One region of the Methylobacterium sp. V23 genome, then DNA from elsewhere that is predicted to be linked to it. Evidence: predicted binding sites of a transcription regulator. Region 1 holds the regulator's gene; each other region holds the start of a gene.

What was found. The regulator LexA, encoded in region 1, represses DNA repair genes until DNA is damaged. The targets are predictions, from matches to a motif close to TGTTCNNNNTGTGTTCNG.
Region 2: the regulator LexA is predicted to act here: its motif matches at 2,228-2,245, upstream of uvrA (excinuclease ABC subunit UvrA).
Region 3: the regulator LexA is predicted to act here: its motif matches at 2,238-2,255, upstream of CRT23_RS15050 (nucleoid-associated protein).
Region 4: the regulator LexA is predicted to act here: its motif matches at 1,847-1,864, upstream of dinB (DNA polymerase IV).

The regions. Positions count from the first base shown of each region.
Region 1 is NZ_PDHT01000017.1:22,695-26,905, forward strand. Features, by position in the region: gene CRT23_RS16625 (FkbM family methyltransferase) at 1-223, shown strand, start outside; gene sfsA (DNA/RNA nuclease SfsA) at 256-963, opposite strand; gene CRT23_RS16635 (DUF937 domain-containing protein) at 1,127-1,906, shown strand; gene lexA (transcriptional repressor LexA) at 2,143-2,895, shown strand; gene CRT23_RS16645 (ComEC/Rec2 family competence protein) at 2,889-4,211, opposite strand, start outside.
Region 2 is NZ_PDHT01000006.1:66,926-71,136, reverse strand. Features, by position in the region: gene uvrA (excinuclease ABC subunit UvrA) at 1-2,106, opposite strand, end outside; gene CRT23_RS07960 (nitrate- and nitrite sensing domain-containing protein) at 2,613-4,211, shown strand, end outside.
Region 3 is NZ_PDHT01000014.1:108,323-112,533, reverse strand. Features, by position in the region: gene CRT23_RS15055 (hypothetical protein) at 1-1,061, opposite strand, end outside; gene CRT23_RS15050 (nucleoid-associated protein) at 1,205-2,191, opposite strand; gene CRT23_RS15045 (AAA family ATPase) at 2,919-4,211, shown strand, end outside.
Region 4 is NZ_PDHT01000005.1:18,542-22,752, reverse strand. Features, by position in the region: gene CRT23_RS06800 (alpha/beta hydrolase) at 1-366, opposite strand, end outside; gene CRT23_RS06795 (dimethylmenaquinone methyltransferase) at 501-1,655, opposite strand; gene dinB (DNA polymerase IV) at 1,897-2,985, shown strand; gene CRT23_RS06785 (MFS transporter) at 3,008-4,177, opposite strand.

The DNA of each region.
Region 1 (4,211 bases):
CATCACCCGCATCGACGCGATGAAGCTCGATGTCGAGGGCGCGGAGGACCTGATCCTCGAACCCTTCCTGCGCGCCGCGCCCGCAAGCCTCCACCCGCGACTGCTGATCGTCGAGAACGGCACCGACCAGTGGCAGATCGACCTGCCCGCCTTGCTCGAGCAGCACGGCTATCACCGGATCGCCCGGACCCGCCTCAACCTGATCTTCGAGCGGGCCGACTGAGGGGTCCGATCGGTCCTCCCAGGAGGCGCGCCCTAGAGCACCGGAATGGCATCCGCCACGGTGATCCCGGCAGGGTCGATGCGGCAGCGATGGGCGTGCACCACGACGCCGGCGGCCCGAGCCGTCTGGAGCGCCCGGTCGAAGGCGGGATCGAGGTCCCGGGCGGCGTCGAAGCGATCCGCCCACATCTGCACCACGATGATGACCATGGCCCGTCCCCCGGCCTCGACGACGGCCGCGAGGTCCATCATGTGACGGGCGCTGCGGGCGGCGACGCAATCCGGGAATTCCGCAAGGCCGGGCCGGCGCATCAGGTGGCAGTTCTTCACCTCGACATGGCAGGGGGGCACCCCCTCCCCCGTGGCGAGGAAATCGACGCGGCTGGCCTGGGCGTAGCGGACTTCGGGGCGAAGGTTCGTGTAGCCGGCGAGGGACGGCAGGCCGCCGGCGGCGAAGGCCTCCGCCACCAGGGCGTTCGGCCGCATCGTGTTGATCCCGACCCATTGCCGGCCGCCGGGCAGGTCCGCCTCCACCAATTCCCATGAGAAGGGCAGCTTGCGCGTCGGGCTGCGGACGTCGGACAGCAGGGCGCGCGCGCCCGGCACGGCAAGTCCCAGCATCGCCCCCGGATTGGGACAATGGGCCGTGATCAGGGATCCATCGGCAAGCTGAAGATCGGCGAGAAAGCGCTTGTAGCGCCGCACCAGGCGCGCCTCGATCAGGGGCGAAGGGAAGCGCATCGCAGGTCCGGGTTGAGAAACAGGTTGATGCAGGCTCCCGTCGGCGGGGAATCAGGCCGTGGTGAGGCGCCCGGGCTGGTCAGTGCTGACCGGATGCGACAGACTTCGCGGGGCGCGCCCGGGTCGATGACCGGGAAAGCCGTTGTCCGTCCGCGAGGCCGCCATGTTCAATGTGTTCGATCTCCTTCAGGCGCAGGGGGGCGCCAGCGCGCAGGGTTTCGGACGGCAGTTCGGCTTGTCGCCGGAGCAGAGCCTGCGCGCGATGCAAGCCCTGCTCCCGGCCTTGACGATGGGGCTGCAGCGGAACGTCGCCCAGGATCCGACCGGCTTCGCGCATCTCTTCAACCTCGTTGGGCCTGCCGCGTCGAAGGCGTCGAGCGCCACGCCGCAGATGGACATGCTGGTCCAGCAACTCTTCGGCTCGCCCCACCTGAGCCAGGCGGTTCTGCAACAGGCCGCCGCCGTCAGCGGCGTCGCGATGCCGGCCCTGAAGCAGATGCTGCCGATCATGGCGGGCATGGTGGTGGCGGGGATCGTCCACGTCATGATCAACCAGGCGCCCGCCGCAGCGCCGGCGCCGCGCGCGGAGGCGAACCCTTTCGGCTTCCCGCCCAATGCCTGGTCGGAGATGATGCAGGTGTTCCTGAAATCCGGCGGCAGTGCCCCGGAGCCCGCGGCGCCCGCGCCTCAGGTCCGGCCGCGCCCAGCGCGGCTCGCGGCCTCGTCCCGGCCCGAACCGGCCGCGCCGGACACGTCCTCCGCGGAAGCGCCCTTCGACCTGATGCAGCAGATGTTTCAGACGGGCCTGGAGGTACAACAGGAGAACGCCCGCGCGATGCAGCGCCTGTTCGATACCTTCTGGCACGATCCCCGCGACCCGACCGAGACGGCCGGTCACGGGCCCGGCGATCGGCCCAAGACAGGAGGCACCGGGCAGCGCTAGCCGAAGCCGGCATGTGCGGAGACGCAGGCGATCGCGGAGACGCGGGCAATCGACTGACCTGAAGCGTTGCTGTCGAACTCAACACCGCGTTCCACAATCCCCATCGCGCCATTGCGTTGGGCAAGGGGCCTCTAGACAGGAACCCTTGCAGAACACTTACGGAACGTTTAACGTGTTCGTGGTTTGTTTCTGGTGCCACCCGCCGCGATCCGTGGCCCTAACGAAGAGTGCCCTGCATGTTGACGCGTAAGCAGCTGGACCTGCTCCAGTTCATCCAGCTCCGGATGCGCGAGAGCGGCGTTCCCCCGTCGTTCGACGAGATGAAGGACGCTCTCGACCTGAAGTCGAAGTCGGGCATTCACCGCCTGATCACGGCCCTCGAGGAGCGCGGCTTTCTGCGCCGGCTGCCCAACCGGGCGCGGGCGATCGAGGTGATCCGGATGCCGGAGAGCCTGGGCGGGAATTCGGGTACCCCGCGCACCGCACCGGCCCCCGAGGTTCGACGCTTCACGCCGAGCGTGGTCGAAGGCGGTAAAGGCAAGGGCCTGCCGGCCGGCGCATCGGTCTCCCGCCTGCCGACCACGCAAGCCACCGACGAGAGCGGTCGGGCGGTGACCATCCCGGTGATGGGTCGGATCGCGGCGGGTACGCCCATCTCGGCCATCCAGGAACAGAGTCATTCGGTGACGATGTCACCCGATTTCCTGGCCGGTGGCGAGCATTACGCCTTGGAAGTGCGCGGTGATTCGATGGTTGATGCCGGCATCCTCGACGGCGACCTGGTCGTGATTCGCAAGCAGGATACGGCCAATACGGGCGACATCATCGTGGCGCTCATCGACGACGAGGAAGCCACGCTGAAGCGCCTGCGCCGGCGCGGCTCATCCATCGCCCTGGAAGCGGCGAACCCGGCCTATGAGACGCGGGTCCTCGGCCCGGATCGGGTGCAGATCCAGGGACGGCTCGTCAGCCTCGTGCGCCGCTACTGAAGGATTTCTCCGTTCGGTTGTTCACCGGCAGGGTCCAACGGATCGTCGGTGCGCTCGGGGATCGCCGGTAGAGCCGTCGCCGACGGTGGCGACGGTTGCGGGCGTGGTCCCGTCTGATCCGACGGCGGCGGTGACGGGGTTGCACGCCATGGCACGACGTCGCCGGGATGCTTCGCGGTGACGAGGGTCGGCCCATCGCAGGTGAAGCGGATGGCGGTTGCGCCGTGCGATCCCAGGAAATCCCGGTCGACGACGATCGGCGCGGCACAGCCTGCGGGTGCGGATTGCCGGGTGATCAAGATCGTGGCCCGGGCGCAGTCCTCCCCGAGGGCGCGCTTGTCGGTGATCAAGGCGAGCACGCGGCCGTCCGGCGTTGTGAGGGTACAACCCAGGCCATCGCAGCGTGAGCCCTGATACCCCGCGATGTCCTGCACCCTCCGATCGTCGCCATCGGCCTTGAGCCATTGCGCCAGCACGAAGGGGAGCGGCCGTCCAAGGGTGGCGAGGCGCCCGTTGCGCTCGCGGATGGCTGCGCCTGCCCCCTCACGATCGATGTAGATGTCGTAGCGGTCCGGGGCGGCGGCACAGGCCAGGCCGATCGCTGCCGGGATGAGGCCGAGCCAGCGCAGCGAAGAGGCCGGAAGCGTCAGGACGATCAGGGCCACTGCCAGAAGGCCGAGGGCGCCCGTGCCGAAGGCCGGGACCACCACGACGGCGTGTCCGAAGCCCGCAATCCAGGTGGAGATGGCGAGCATCCCCCGCACCGCGAGGCCCATCGCCCACCAGACCGGCTGATCCAGTGCGAACGGATAGGCCAGGATCCCGAGAACCGCCGACGGCATCACCGCCAGGGAGACCAGCGGCAGGGTGAGCGCATTGCCCACCAGCCCGAAGGGCTGCACCGTCTGAAAGTGATAGGTGGCGAAGGGCGCGGTGGCGATCTGGGCCACGAGGGTCGTCGCCAGGGTGCCGATGACCGCGGTGGTCACCAGGGCGAAGATCCGGGGGAGCGGGCCGGCCCCATCGCGCTGCAGCGCGCGTCCCGCGATCAGCGGCGCGCAGGCGATCAGGCCGGCGACCGCCCCGAACGACATCTGGAAGCTCGGGCCGAGGAGGCCGTCCGGCTCGCGGGCCAGGGCGATCAGGGCGGCGATGGCCAGGTTGCGCATGCTGAGCGCCGGGCGGTCGACCAGGATCGCGCCGAGCATCACGAGGGTCATGATCAGCGAACGCTCGGCGGCGATGTCCCAGCCGGAGAAGACGCAGTAGGCCGTGACGCCCACCATGGCGACGGCAGCGGCGATCTTCTTGATCGG
Region 2 (4,211 bases), on a different contig from region 1:
CAGGGCGCCGTTCAGGGATTTCGCCACCGCCTTGTAGAGCGTGTCGATGATCAGGGTCGACTTGCCACCGCCGGAGACGCCCGAGATGCAGGTGAAAGTCCCGAGCGGGATATCCACCGACACGTTCTTGAGGTTGTTGCCTCGGGCACCGACGAGGCTGAGCTTGCCCTTGCGGCCCTTGCGGCGGGCGGTCGGGACCCGAACGCTCATCTCGCCGGTGAGGTACTTGGCAGTGAGCGAGGCCGGGTTCTTCAGCACCTCTTCCGGGGTGCCCTGGGCAATGATCTGCCCGCCATGAATGCCCGCACCGGGGCCGACGTCGACGACGTAGTCAGCCTGCAGGATCGCGTCCTCGTCGTGCTCGACCACGATCACCGAGTTCCCGAGGTCGCGCAGGCGCTTCAGCGTACCGAGCAGGCGCTCGTTGTCGCGCTGGTGCAGGCCGATGGACGGCTCGTCGAGGACGTAGAGCACGCCCGTCAGCCCGGAACCGATCTGCGAGGCGAGGCGGATGCGCTGGCTCTCGCCGCCCGAGAGTGAGCCGGAGCCGCGCGCCAGCGTCAGGTACTCGAGCCCCACATCGATCAGGAAGGTCAGCCGGTCGCGGATCTCCTTGAGGATCCGGTAGGCGATCTCGTTCTGCTTGTCGGTGAGCTTGCCCGGAAGCGCCGAGAACCACGCATGGGCGTCCCGGACCGAGAGGGCGGTAATCTCGCCCACATCCTCCATCGCGACCTTGACCGAGAGCGCTTCGAGCTTCAGGCGCTTGCCGCCACAGCTGGCGCAGGGCGTCTCGCTCATGAAGCGGGCAATCTCCTCGCGGGAGCTGTCGCTCTCCGTCTCCTTGTAGCGCCGCTCCAAGTTCGGGATGACGCCCTCGAAGGGCTTGTTCACCTCGTAAGCGCGCATTCCATCGTCGTAGGCGAAGCGGACCGCGTCCGGGCCGGTTCCGTACAGGACGACGTCCCGGGCCTTCGCGGGCAGGTCGGACCACGCAACGGTCGTCTTGAAGCCGTAGTGGCGGGCGAGGGCGTCGAGAGTCTGGCCATAATACGGGGAGGTCGACTTCGCCCAGGGACCGACGGCCCCGCGCTTCAGGCTGAGCTTGGCATCCGAGATCACGAGTTCGGGGTCGATCCGCATCTCGTGGCTAATGCCACCGCAGGTCGGACAGGCGCCGAAGGGATTGTTGAACGAGAAGAGCCGCGGCTCGATCTCCGCGATGGTGAAACCGGAGACGGGGCAGGCGAAGCGCGACGAGAAGGTGATGGCCTCGCGCGGCGCCTCGCCCTCGGGCGTATCGGCGAACTCGATCAGGGCGATGCCGTCGGCGAGCTCCAGGGCGGTCTCGAAGGAATCCGCCAGCCGCGCCGCGATGTCCGCCCGCACTACGATCCGGTCCACCACCACGTCGATGTCGTGCTTCAGCTTCTTGTCGAGCTTCGGCACGTCGTCGATGGCATAGTACTCGCCGTCGATCCGCAGGCGCTGGAAGCCCTTCTTCTGGAACTCGGCGATCTCCTTGCGGTACTCGCCCTTCCGGCCGCGGATCACAGGGGCCAGGAGGTAGAGCCGGCTCTTCTCCGGCAGGGCGAGTACACGGTCCACCATCTGGCTGACCGTCTGGCTCTCGATCGGCAGTCCGGTCGCGGGCGAGTAGGGTATGCCCACCCGCGCCCAGAGCAGGCGCATGTAGTCGTAGATCTCGGTGACGGTGCCCACCGTCGAGCGCGGGTTCTTCGAGGTGGTCTTCTGCTCGATCGAAATCGCCGGCGAGAGCCCGTCGATCTGGTCGACGTCGGGCTTCGACATCATCTCGAGGAACTGGCGCGCGTAGGCCGAGAGGGATTCGACGTAGCGGCGCTGGCCCTCGGCGTAGATGGTGTCGAAGGCGAGCGACGATTTGCCGGAGCCGGACAGACCCGTGAAGACCACGAGGCGATCGCGGGGAATCGTCAGGTCGATGTTCTTCAGGTTGTGCTCGCGCGCACCGCGCACCGAGATGACCCGGGCATCGCGTGCGCCATCGAACAACGCCTCGATCTTGGCTTCGACCCGCTCGGCCTCGGCTTGCGATTTCTTGGCAGCGGCTTTGGCTTTGGCCATGGAGTCTCTTCGGAACGTCTTCAGCGCGGAACGCGGCAGGACTCGACCAGAGCCCCCCGCGGCATGTCGGGCGCGCCATCGCATCGGGCAAGGCACGCGCCACGCATATCCGCTCCTCAGCTAGAACAAAAAGCGTACGCGGACAATATCGTGGGCGCTCGGCCGAGGTTTCAGAACCTGGGGCCTCGCCGATTGATCTGGCGGGAACTGACGCTGATGGGTGGAAGCGATGGCGCTACGCGGATCCTGCCTCGCGATTGGGCATGTGCCTGCCGCTCCCTCCAATGCGGAACGCAGCGTTGTCGTGCACCAATCATGCGTCCCGGCACGGGGAGCCGCGACGGAAGCAGCAGCGCGGAACAACTGGACGTTCCAGGAAAACTCCTCGCCTATCCAGCTTAAAAATGACAGACAATGATTAAAAATTGATCATAGGCTAATTTTGAAACACAACCTTTACCGGCTGCTCTCACAGTGCTGCAACGTTTCGAAGCAGGTTTCATGTGATGTCCGCCGGTCTCTTCTCATCGCTGCGCTTTCGGATTCTCTTAGTTGCGCTCGCTCCGTGCCTTGCATTTGCGATGGTTGTTGGACTTGCCATTACTGAGCGGATGGGCGCTCGGACCCGGATGGTCCATGTGCAGGAGCTTGTCGGCATGGCGGGCCAGATCAGTGCCCTGGTGCACGAAGCCCAGCGCGAGCGCGGGGCATCGAGCCTGTATCTGGCCGCCAAGGGGAACAAGTTCCGGTCCGAGCTGGATGCGCAGCGTGCGCGGACCGATGTGGCCCGGGCGGCCCTGGACGCGGGCCGGACCGGCCTCGACCTCGCCGCCTTCGGGGCCGGCGTCGCTCGTCGGAATGCGACCCTGACCGAGCAATTGGCGTCGATCGACCCCCACCGCACGGCCGTCGACGGGCTCGGTCGTACGCCGGCCCAGAACATGGCGCTGTATTCGGGCTTGATCGCCAACGCGCTCGACCTCGTGCGCGAGGTCTCCCAAGTCGCGGCCAGCGCGGATCTCGCCGCCCGCATCAATTCCTACTCGTCGTTCCTCGCGCTCAAGGAGTTGGCGGGCCAGGAGCGGGCGGCGGCCTCGGCGATCTTCGGTGCCGGTCAGATCGATCTCGCCGGCCACGAGCGTCTGGCCGGTCTCAGCGCGGGCCAGAGCACCTACGAATCCCTGTTCCGGCTCGGGGCCGTACCGGAGCAAGCCGCCCTTCTCGATGCCGCCAAGGCGGCGCCCGCGGCCCGGGAGGTCGATCGTCTGCGCCGCCTCGTCCTCGACACGCCCCCGGGCACTCCGCTCGCCTTCACCGATGCGCCCGCCTGGTTCGGCCTCGCCACCCAACGCATCGATACCCTGAAGACGATCGAGGACCGGCTCACCGCGGATCTCGGCGCCGCGGCCGGTGCCGCCCGGGCCGACGCCGAACAGAGCGTCATGGTCTGGATGGCCGTCGGCCTCGCGACCTTGGGCCTCTCCTGCGGCCTGGCCTTCGCCTTCGGCACCGCCATCGCCCGTCCGCTCACCCGCATCGCCGCCTCCCTCACGGCCATCGGCCGGGGCGAGGAGTCCGGGCCGATTCCGCAGCACGGCGCCCGCGAGGTCCGCGCCATCGCGGCGGCGGCCGTCGACTTCCAGGCCAGCGTCGCCGAGCGCCGGCGCATCGCCGCGGAGGCCGACCATCTCACCGCCAATGCCGCGGCTGCCCGCCGTGCCGAGATGGTGGCGTTGGCCGATCGCTTCGAGGCGCAAGCCAGCGGGATCGTCGAGGCGGTCTCGGCCGCCGCGAGCCAGCTCGAGACGGCGGCCTATGCCCTGACCCAGGCCGCGAGCGACACCTCATCCCTGAGCGGGTCCGTCGCCGCCGCCTCAGCAGAAACCGCGGCCACGGCCGACACCGTCGCGGCGGCGACGGAGGAGCTGAGCGCCTCGGTGCGGGAGATCGGCAACCGCGTCGAAGCCTCGACCGCGGTCGCCAGCGAAGCGGAGCGCGACGCGGCGCGGATGGCGGGGGATGTCCATCGTCTCGCCCAGGCAGCGAACAGCATCGGCGAGATCGTCGGCCTGATCACCAGCATCGCGGCACAGACCAACCTTCTG
Region 3 (4,211 bases), on a different contig from region 1:
CGCCATTCCTTCCGGGCTTGGTCCGCGAGGCTGTTGAACCGCCAATTCGAGAGGATGGTGATGCCGAGGCTGACGAGCAGCAGGACCGCCGTGGCCAACGTGACCCAACGCAGCACCTCAGCCGTCGCGATCTGCGGCGCGGTTGGCGACTTGAGCGCGAGGACGACGCCCGCGAGCGCGAGGTCGCGCCAGAGGGACGACAGAAGGTCCCGCGTCGCGGATTGCGCGCGGCCCACTTCGTCCTGAAGGCTCTTGCGCAGGTCACCCAGTGACTTGAGTGCATCCTTGCTCTGGTCCTGGAGATGGAAGGCATAAGCCTCCTTGGCGCTCGTCAGGCTTGCCGCGAGGGCCGGCAGCAACCCGGCGGGCCACTGAGTGCCTTCCCTCCAATCCATCGACAGGTGGTTGTTCAGGAACTGAAACCGCGCCTCCGCCTCGCGCTTCGACGCGTAGACCCACGTCGCCGCCTCCGTGAGGGGATCGAAGACCTTGGCGGGCCATTCCGGGTCGCCATACAGACCGATGGCGATGGGCGTCGACCTCGGTCCCTTGAGGACCACCTTGTCGTCGCCGTCCACCGTCCGGATCTCGTTCGGCAGCGCGTAGGCCAGGCGCTCGACCGCCGCGGCACGCCATGTCGCGAATACGCTGGAGCCCTTGGAGGGCGCATCCCGCAGCAGCCACGGGCCGATGTCGGAAGGCGTCCGTTTCTGCGTCAGGTCCCGCACCAGCTTGAGGGGACGCTCCGGGGCCTCGGCGTTCGTGGGAGGGGTCCGCGTGCCGTCCCATGGCGAAACGGCGACGGTGAACGAGGAGAATGGCTCGAACGACGCTGCGATCCAGATGGCGACGGGCGCGGCGACTAGGGCGTCGTTCAGGGAAACGGCAAACCCCTTCTCCGTCAGGAACCAGCACCAATCCGCGTTCCGTTCCTTGGTCAGGACCACCTGAAGCACGTCGTTCGCGATTTCGTCGAACGTCGTCGCGGGATCGACCGGGCCGTAGGCCTTCGCGTAGACCTTCAGCGTCCCGAACCCGCCATCGGCGGCGAGGCGCGACAAGGACCCTAGCCGGACGAGCATGTCAGCGTCCGCGCATCGCGTGTCCGTCACGCGCCACGTCGTCAGGTTCTCCGACGACGCGGCTCCCCCGTGGGCCGAGAGCTCACCCGCGAGACGCGTGAGTGCCTCGATGAAGGGAATGGTCACTTCAGCACGACGGATCTGGTGCGAATCGTGATCACGTAGTCGTCCCCATCCTTCACCTTCTCGAACGTCCCGGCCGCCGCCTCGGGAACCGTGATCTCGATGCCTTCCGAGGTCCTGAACTTCTGGGGACCCGCGCTGGCCAGCGCTTCCCGGTTGAACCGGAAGGACTGCCCATCGAGGCCGGCGGCCGCCAAATTCTCGTCGAAGGTGTCCTTGATCTGCGCGGAGCCATGTTCCCCGAACATGTCGCCGAAGAGCTGGTCCTGCTCGAATTCCAGGCGCCGGAGGGCGATGCTGTCCAGCTTCTGCCTCCAGCCCGTCGCGATGTCCTCGGGAAGTTCTTCGAGGTGCGCCTGCACCGTCCTGAGCAGCGATTTCGTCAAAAGCGTCGTCATCTCGGCGTCGCTATGCGTCCGTGCGACCTGGAGGAAGTCCCGGAAGAAATCGGTGATGCCAGAGCGCTTGCTATGGTCGATGACGACCAATTCGCCCCCCGCCTCGTTGAGCTCGATCAACGCGGATTTCTGCAGAGCCTTCTTGTTCTCCGTCAGCGGTTTGGCCACCGCCGTCAGAACGGCGACCGCATCCCGTTCGACGATGCCGAGCACGCGGTCCCCGTAGTCGTACTTGATCAGCGAATAGAGCCGCCGACCGTTCGTCACCAATGACAGCACGATGAGGATGCCCTGCTTGAAACGGTCGTCCTCGATGTGGAAAGCGGTCGCCAGCGCCTTGGACACGGCCACGAACGCGGATGGATCGGCGTCGATGGCCCGCAGTCCCGCCATGGTCGTCGAACGCTCCTCGAACGTGAAGCGATTGCCTTTCAGGGTGTCGATGACGCGCCCCACGAAGAAGGCTTCGAAATCCCCGATGGGCACCTCGTCGAAGAGGGTGGGGTCCGGTTGCCCATGGTGCACGGCATGGAAGATGAAATTCTCGACGCGCAGCGCGTCCTTCTCAGCCACCGTCAGAACCGGCATGCCCGCACCGTCCCCCAGTACCGCCCGGCAACCTTTCGGCGATCCAGGTTCGTCGTTTGTTCCACCATAGCAGGACCGGCTGGGGTTTCCACCGAAGACTTGCCTCGCGGCATCCTGCCGGCACCACGTCCGCATGCCGGTGGCATGGAGCGCGTATCGGTTCGCGACACCCGTTACGGCGGTCACGCCCGCGCATGCCTAGGAGTACCTGTCTCGCGCGCCATGCGTGGTTAACCACGTTGAAGGTTGGGCTCTGGACAAAGGCCCGTCCGGCGCCGATTTTCCCGATTCCTCAGCCGTACCGGTGTGTCATGACCGCCACTCGCAAACGCGTCGTCGCCGTCGCCCTCTTGCAGTCTTAACGGACTTCCCGGCCGGATCCCCGTGATCCCGTCGTCCGGGAGGTCGATCCCCTTGGATCCTTCCCGATGACACTTCTCCGAGCCCCCTTCCGAAAAGCGTCGGCCTGACCGGAAATCCGGTCGCAGGGCTCGTCGTGCATCGGCACGTCCGGCCTCCGTTGGCGCACGCCTCGCGCCACCACGATACCGCCAGCAGGGTCTGATCCCACGCACTCTGTGCGACGGGCCGACCCGCTTTGGGGGCCGCCATGACACATGCCACCGATGCCGACACCTTCCTCGCCTTCCCCGAGATCGATGACGCCCAGCCCGCCGATCAGGAGGACGGCGGTCACGAGGCGGTGGGCGCCCCTCCCACAAAGTCCTTGGCCGTCCTGCTGCTGCAGGAATGCATGACGTCGGCGCAGCGCCGCCGGATACGCACGGACCATTCCCTCTGCGTCGTCGTTCAGGCTCCATCCCCGGCGTGGGTCGAGCCGCTGGGCGTCGCGCTTCGGGCCCTGGGCGCATGGCAGACGGTCGACTTGAGGGACGGAACGGCACGCCACAAGCGCAAGCCCGAGGACGGCAACATCGAGATTGCCGCAGCCCTGGCCGTCGGCCGGAGGGTCGTGGGCATCTCCCATGCCCCCGATACGATGCTGCCGAGAAGCATGCTGACGGGTGCCGACTTGCGCATTGTCGTCGGGCATCCAACCGACCGCGTCGTTCGCCGCGCCATCCGGGCCGCGACCGGAACGATGCCCCGTGCGGTGCCACCCGGCTTCGCGGCGGGCCTGGATTTTTCCGAGCTCGCGGCCTGCATCCGCGTCGGGGGCACGCCCGCCGATGCGGTCGGCAGGCTGAGGCGTGCCGCCCAATCTCGCCTGGCGCTCGATCCCACGCTCCGCGACCAGCCCGACGTCCTGGAGATGCATGGCTTCGGTCGAGCCAGGGATTGGGCTGAATGCCTCCTCGCCGACCTCAAGGAGTTTCGGGCCGGGCGGCTGGGTTTCAGCGCGCTTTCAAGAACCCTGACCGTCTGCTCGGAACCCGGCCTCGGCAAGACAAGCTGGGTCAGGAGCCTGGCCGCCAGTGCCGGCACCTCCCTGATCGTCCTATCGCTCGGAACGGTTTTCGCGGGCGGCGGGGGCGGGTACCTGGGTGATATCGCGGCACGGATCTCGAAGGGCTTTGCCGATGCAAAGGCTGTCGGTGGACCGGTGATACTGTATCTCGATGAAATCGACAGTTTACCTAGTCGGGAAAATCTCGATCCTAGACATCGTGACTATTGGCTTCCATTGATTACGCTTTTCCTGATGGAGGTTGAAACCGCGGTTTGCTCTCCGGACTCCCGCGTCATCGTGATCGCCGCCACCAATTACATCCATCAGGTCGACCCCGCCCTGCTCCGGGCCGGTCGGATCCATCCCACGATCCATATCCCGCGCCCGGACACGACGGCGCTGGCCGGCATCCTCCGCCAGCATCTGGGTCCCGACTTGGATGGGCTCGACCTTGCCGGCATCGCCGCCCTGGCTTCCGGTTGCACCGGTGCCGACGTGATGGCCTGGGTCCGGGATGCCCGCCGGATCGCCCGCACCGCAGGCAGGGCGATGATCCCGGCGGACCTCGTCTCCCTGATCGCGCCTCCTGACCCCCGCCCGGACAGCGTC
Region 4 (4,211 bases), on a different contig from region 1:
CTTGGCGTAGGGGGCATGATCGGCCGCCGAGTCCGGGCGCTCGGAATCGCCGTAGCCCCGCAGGTCGGGGGCCACGACGGGATGGCCCAAGTCACGCAGCCGGGGCGCGACCGCGTGCCAGGTGGCGTGGGTCTGGGGATGACCGTGCAGCAGCAGGACCGGGAGACGGTGCCCGCCCGGCGACAGGGCGACCCGAAGGCGCAGGTCGGGCAGCGTCGCGTCGGCGAGGTCGAAGCCCGGCAGGAACGGACATGGCCCACGGCTGAGGAGGTCGATCGGCGGCATGGTGTCCCCGGAAACGTCGCTGAGAAGGTGGGCCCGCCCCGGCACGGAACCGGTTCCGAAGCGCCGGCGGGTGTCCGGCACCGCGCGCGACGCCGCGGTGCCAGGCAGCGGGACGCCCCGTGGCGCGGATGCCGCGGGCTGCGTGCGCCGACGAGTCTGCCGCGCTCTGGCCCGGCCGGCAATTGGGCGCGGCCAGGTCGGCGCGATCGCGCGCCTCAGCCCTTCCAGTTCTTCAGGGCCCCGAACGGGCTCAGTGCCGGATCGGCCGCCGGCGGGTTCAGCACGGGCTCGACCTGCGCGATGGCGTCCGCCAGGGAGAAGGCCGAGCCGCTGGTCAGCTTGCCGCCCGCGGCATCCTTGTGCCCGCCGCCGCGGAAGCGCCGCGCGCCGTCGAGGGCGGTCTCGTTGTTGGAGCGGAAGGACATCGTGCCGGCCCGCTGCACGTTGAGGACGCGCTTGGCCCGGCCGCTCTCCATGATAAGGTCCGAGACTCGCTGGAAGGTGCCGGAATCGAGCCCAAAGGACATCAGCGTGCCGTCCGAGAGGGGATGGAACAGGTCCGAGCGGGCGAGCACCCGGGCGATGCGCATGCGTGTGGTGAGGGTGCGGTCGTCCTCGGCATCCTCGGCGAGGTAGCCGTCGAGGATCGTTTTGCGCAGGGCCGGCACCTGGCCCTCGATCACGGCCGGGGAGGCGCCGTCGCCGAGGAGGCGGGCCGCGCCGAGGAGGAGGTCGCCGACGAACCGGTCGTGCCAGGGATGGCCGATCGGCACGAGGTTCGAGACGTTGTCCCAGAACATCTCGTCGAGGCTCAGACCACTGCGGAAGGCCGGCCGGTCCTTGCGCCACAGATCCACGGCATCGACCGCCGTCACCAGGGCGCCGAGGATCGGATCCTCGCCGCTCTCGCGGGTCGCGTAGAGGGCCCGGTGCTCGTAGGCCATCCGGGTGGCGCAGCAGGCCTCGTCGATGAGCACGACGAGGTTCGGATCTTCCAGGTCGAAGCGCTGCAGGCTCGGCGTTGCGGGATCGGCCAGCGGTGCGAGGCCCTGCTCGCGCAGCTGGTCGACCGAGGAGGCGTGGTGGTCGAGGACGACGAGCCGGTGGCGTGCCTCGGGCTCGCGGCGGCGGTTCAGGGCGGCGAAGTTGCGCAGGAAGGTGACGGCCACCGCCTCCAGGCCGAGATCGGTCATCACGATCATTTCCGGGGCGGACGCCTTGCCGAGGCGCTTCAGCTCGGTCTCGACCACCGGCCCGACATCGGAATAGCGCGGCACGTGCACGATGCGGGCGACCTCGGCGAACTGGCCGACCACCGTGGAGGCGCCGTAGCCGTCGAGGTCGTGGTGGGTGATCTGGGTGATGTTCAAGAACCTGTCCTCGGGCGAATCGCGAAGCATGGGCTTCGTGTGTCCTGGGCGCCCTTATGCGGCACGCCCCGGTTCGCGGCGAGCCCCCCGCGCGGTGAGACGCCCCTGCTTGCGTCCCCGCTTGGCTGCGTCGGTTTCGCGGGGGATCGGGACCCGGCAGGGGTTGATTCCCGGGCCGGGACCGGGATGCTGCGAACAGACCACGAACAAGAGCGATAGAACGATCGGAGGAGCGTCCGCGATGGACCCGGACGGCGCGGGCGCGATCCGCAAGATCATCCATATCGACATGGACGCGTTCTACGCCTCGGTGGAGCAGCGCGACGACCCGGCGTTGCGGGGCCGGCCGGTGGCGGTGGGCGGATCGCGCGAGCGCGGCGTGGTGGCGGCGGCGAGCTACGAGGCGCGGGCCTTCGGCGTACGCTCGGCCATGCCCTCGGTCACCGCGCGCCGGCTCTGCCCCGACCTCGTCTTCGTCAAGCCGCGCTTCGAGGTCTACCGCTCGATATCCGAGCAGATCCGGGCGGTCTTCGCCGAGCACACCGACCTGATCGAGCCCGTGGCCCTCGACGAGGCCTATCTCGACGTCACGGAGAACCGTCAGGGACTGCCGACCGCCACGGCGGTGGCCCGCGCGATCCGGGCCACGATCCGCGCGCAGACCGGTCTCGTGGCCTCGGCCGGCGTCTCGTACAACAAGTTCCTGGCCAAGGTCGCCTCCGACTTCCGCAAGCCCGACGCCCTCTTCGTGATCACCCCCGCCATGGGGCCGGCCTTCGTCGAGGCATTGCCGATCGGGCGTTTCCACGGCATCGGCCCGGTCACCGAGGGGCGGATGAAGGCCCTCGGCATCCTGACCGGGCGCGACCTGCGCGCCCTCAGCCTCGAGGCCCTGACGAAGCGGTTCGGCGCCTCGGCGCCCTACTATTACGGGGTGTCGCGGGGCATCGACCCGCGTCCGGTCCGGGTCAACCGGATCCGGAAATCCATCGGCGCCGAGAACACCTTCTCGGACGATTCGTCGGAGTTCGCGGTGCTTGCGGAACGGCTGGCCCCGATCCTCGACAAGGTCTGGGGTGCCGCCACCGCCAAGGAGGTCCGGGCCCGCACGGTGACGCTGAAGGTCAAGTTCGCGGATTTCGAGCAGATCACCCGGGCCCGCTCGGTGCCCGGCTTCGTCCCGGATCGCGCCGCCCTGGAAGAGACGGTTCTGCTCCTCCTGCGCGACCTGTTCCCGCTCCGGCGCAGCGTGCGCCTCCTCGGGGTCTCTCTCTCCGCCCTGGAACACGGCCCCGCCCCGGAACCGCGCCAGCTCGGCCTCGGATTGTAGAGGCGCGCCCGGTTCCCCGGCGTCAGGGACACGCCGCCGCGCCGGCGACGCGCCGGCCGCGCCGCAGAACGAGGAGGAAAGCGAGGCCGACCGCCGCCATTGCTGACCCCGCCACCGAGACCGCCGGGTAGCCTCCGCCGAGGTCGATCACGAGGCCGCCGAGGGCCGCACCGATGGCGTTGCCGAGGTTGAACGCACCGATATTCAGGGCCGAGGCCAGGTTGGGCGCCTCGCTGGCCTCCGCCATCACCCGCATCTGTAGGGGCGGCACCAGGGCGAAGCTCGCGACGCCCCAGAGCAGGATGAGCGGGGCGGCGACCCAGCGCGAGTCCATCCCGACGGCGAACACCCCGAGCAGCAGGACCAGGGCTACCAGGGAGGCGATGATGGTTCCGTCCACCGTGCGGTCGGCGAGGCGTCCGCCGGCCCAGTTTCCGAGGGTCAGGCCGACGCCGTAGACCACCAGCATGGCCGTGACGAAGGAGGCGTCCGCCCCCGTCTCGATGCGCAGGATCGGGACGATGTAGGTGAAGACTGTGAACATGGCGCTCGACCCGAGGACCGTGAGTGCGAGGGCGCCGAGAACGGCCGGCCGCGCCACGACGCGCAGCTCCGCGCGGATGTCGGGGGCGCCCTCCACGGGCAGGGGCGGCAAGGCCAGCCGCAGCGAGAGCATCGCCACGGCGCCGATGCCGGCGATGCCCCAGAAGGCCGCGCGCCAGCCCAGCGCCTCCCCGACCCAGGCGGCGAGGGGCACGCCGCCGATCGTCGCGATGGTCAGGCCGGAGAACATCGCGGCCACGGCGGCCGCACGCCGCTCAGGCCGTACGAGGCTGGCGGCCACCACCGATCCAATCCCGAAGAAGGCGCCGTGGTTGAAGGCCGTGACGATCCGTGCCGCGAGCAGCATCGCGTAACCGTCGGCGAGGGCCGAAATCACGCTGCCTACCGTGAAGATGCCCATCAGGCCCACGAGAAGCGCCCGGCGCGGCACCCGCGCGAAGGCGAGGGTCATCAGCGGGGCGCCGATCAGGACGCCGAGCGCATAGGCGCTGACCAGCAGGCCAGCGGCCGGGATCGAGACGCCGAGATCGTTCGCGATCAGCGGCAGCATGCCCATCGGCGAGAATTCGGTGACGCCGATCCCGAAGGCGCCGATGCTCAGCGCCAGCAGCGCAGGATGGATTGTCATGGGGGTTGCCTCTCGGTCATTAATCCCGACAGGC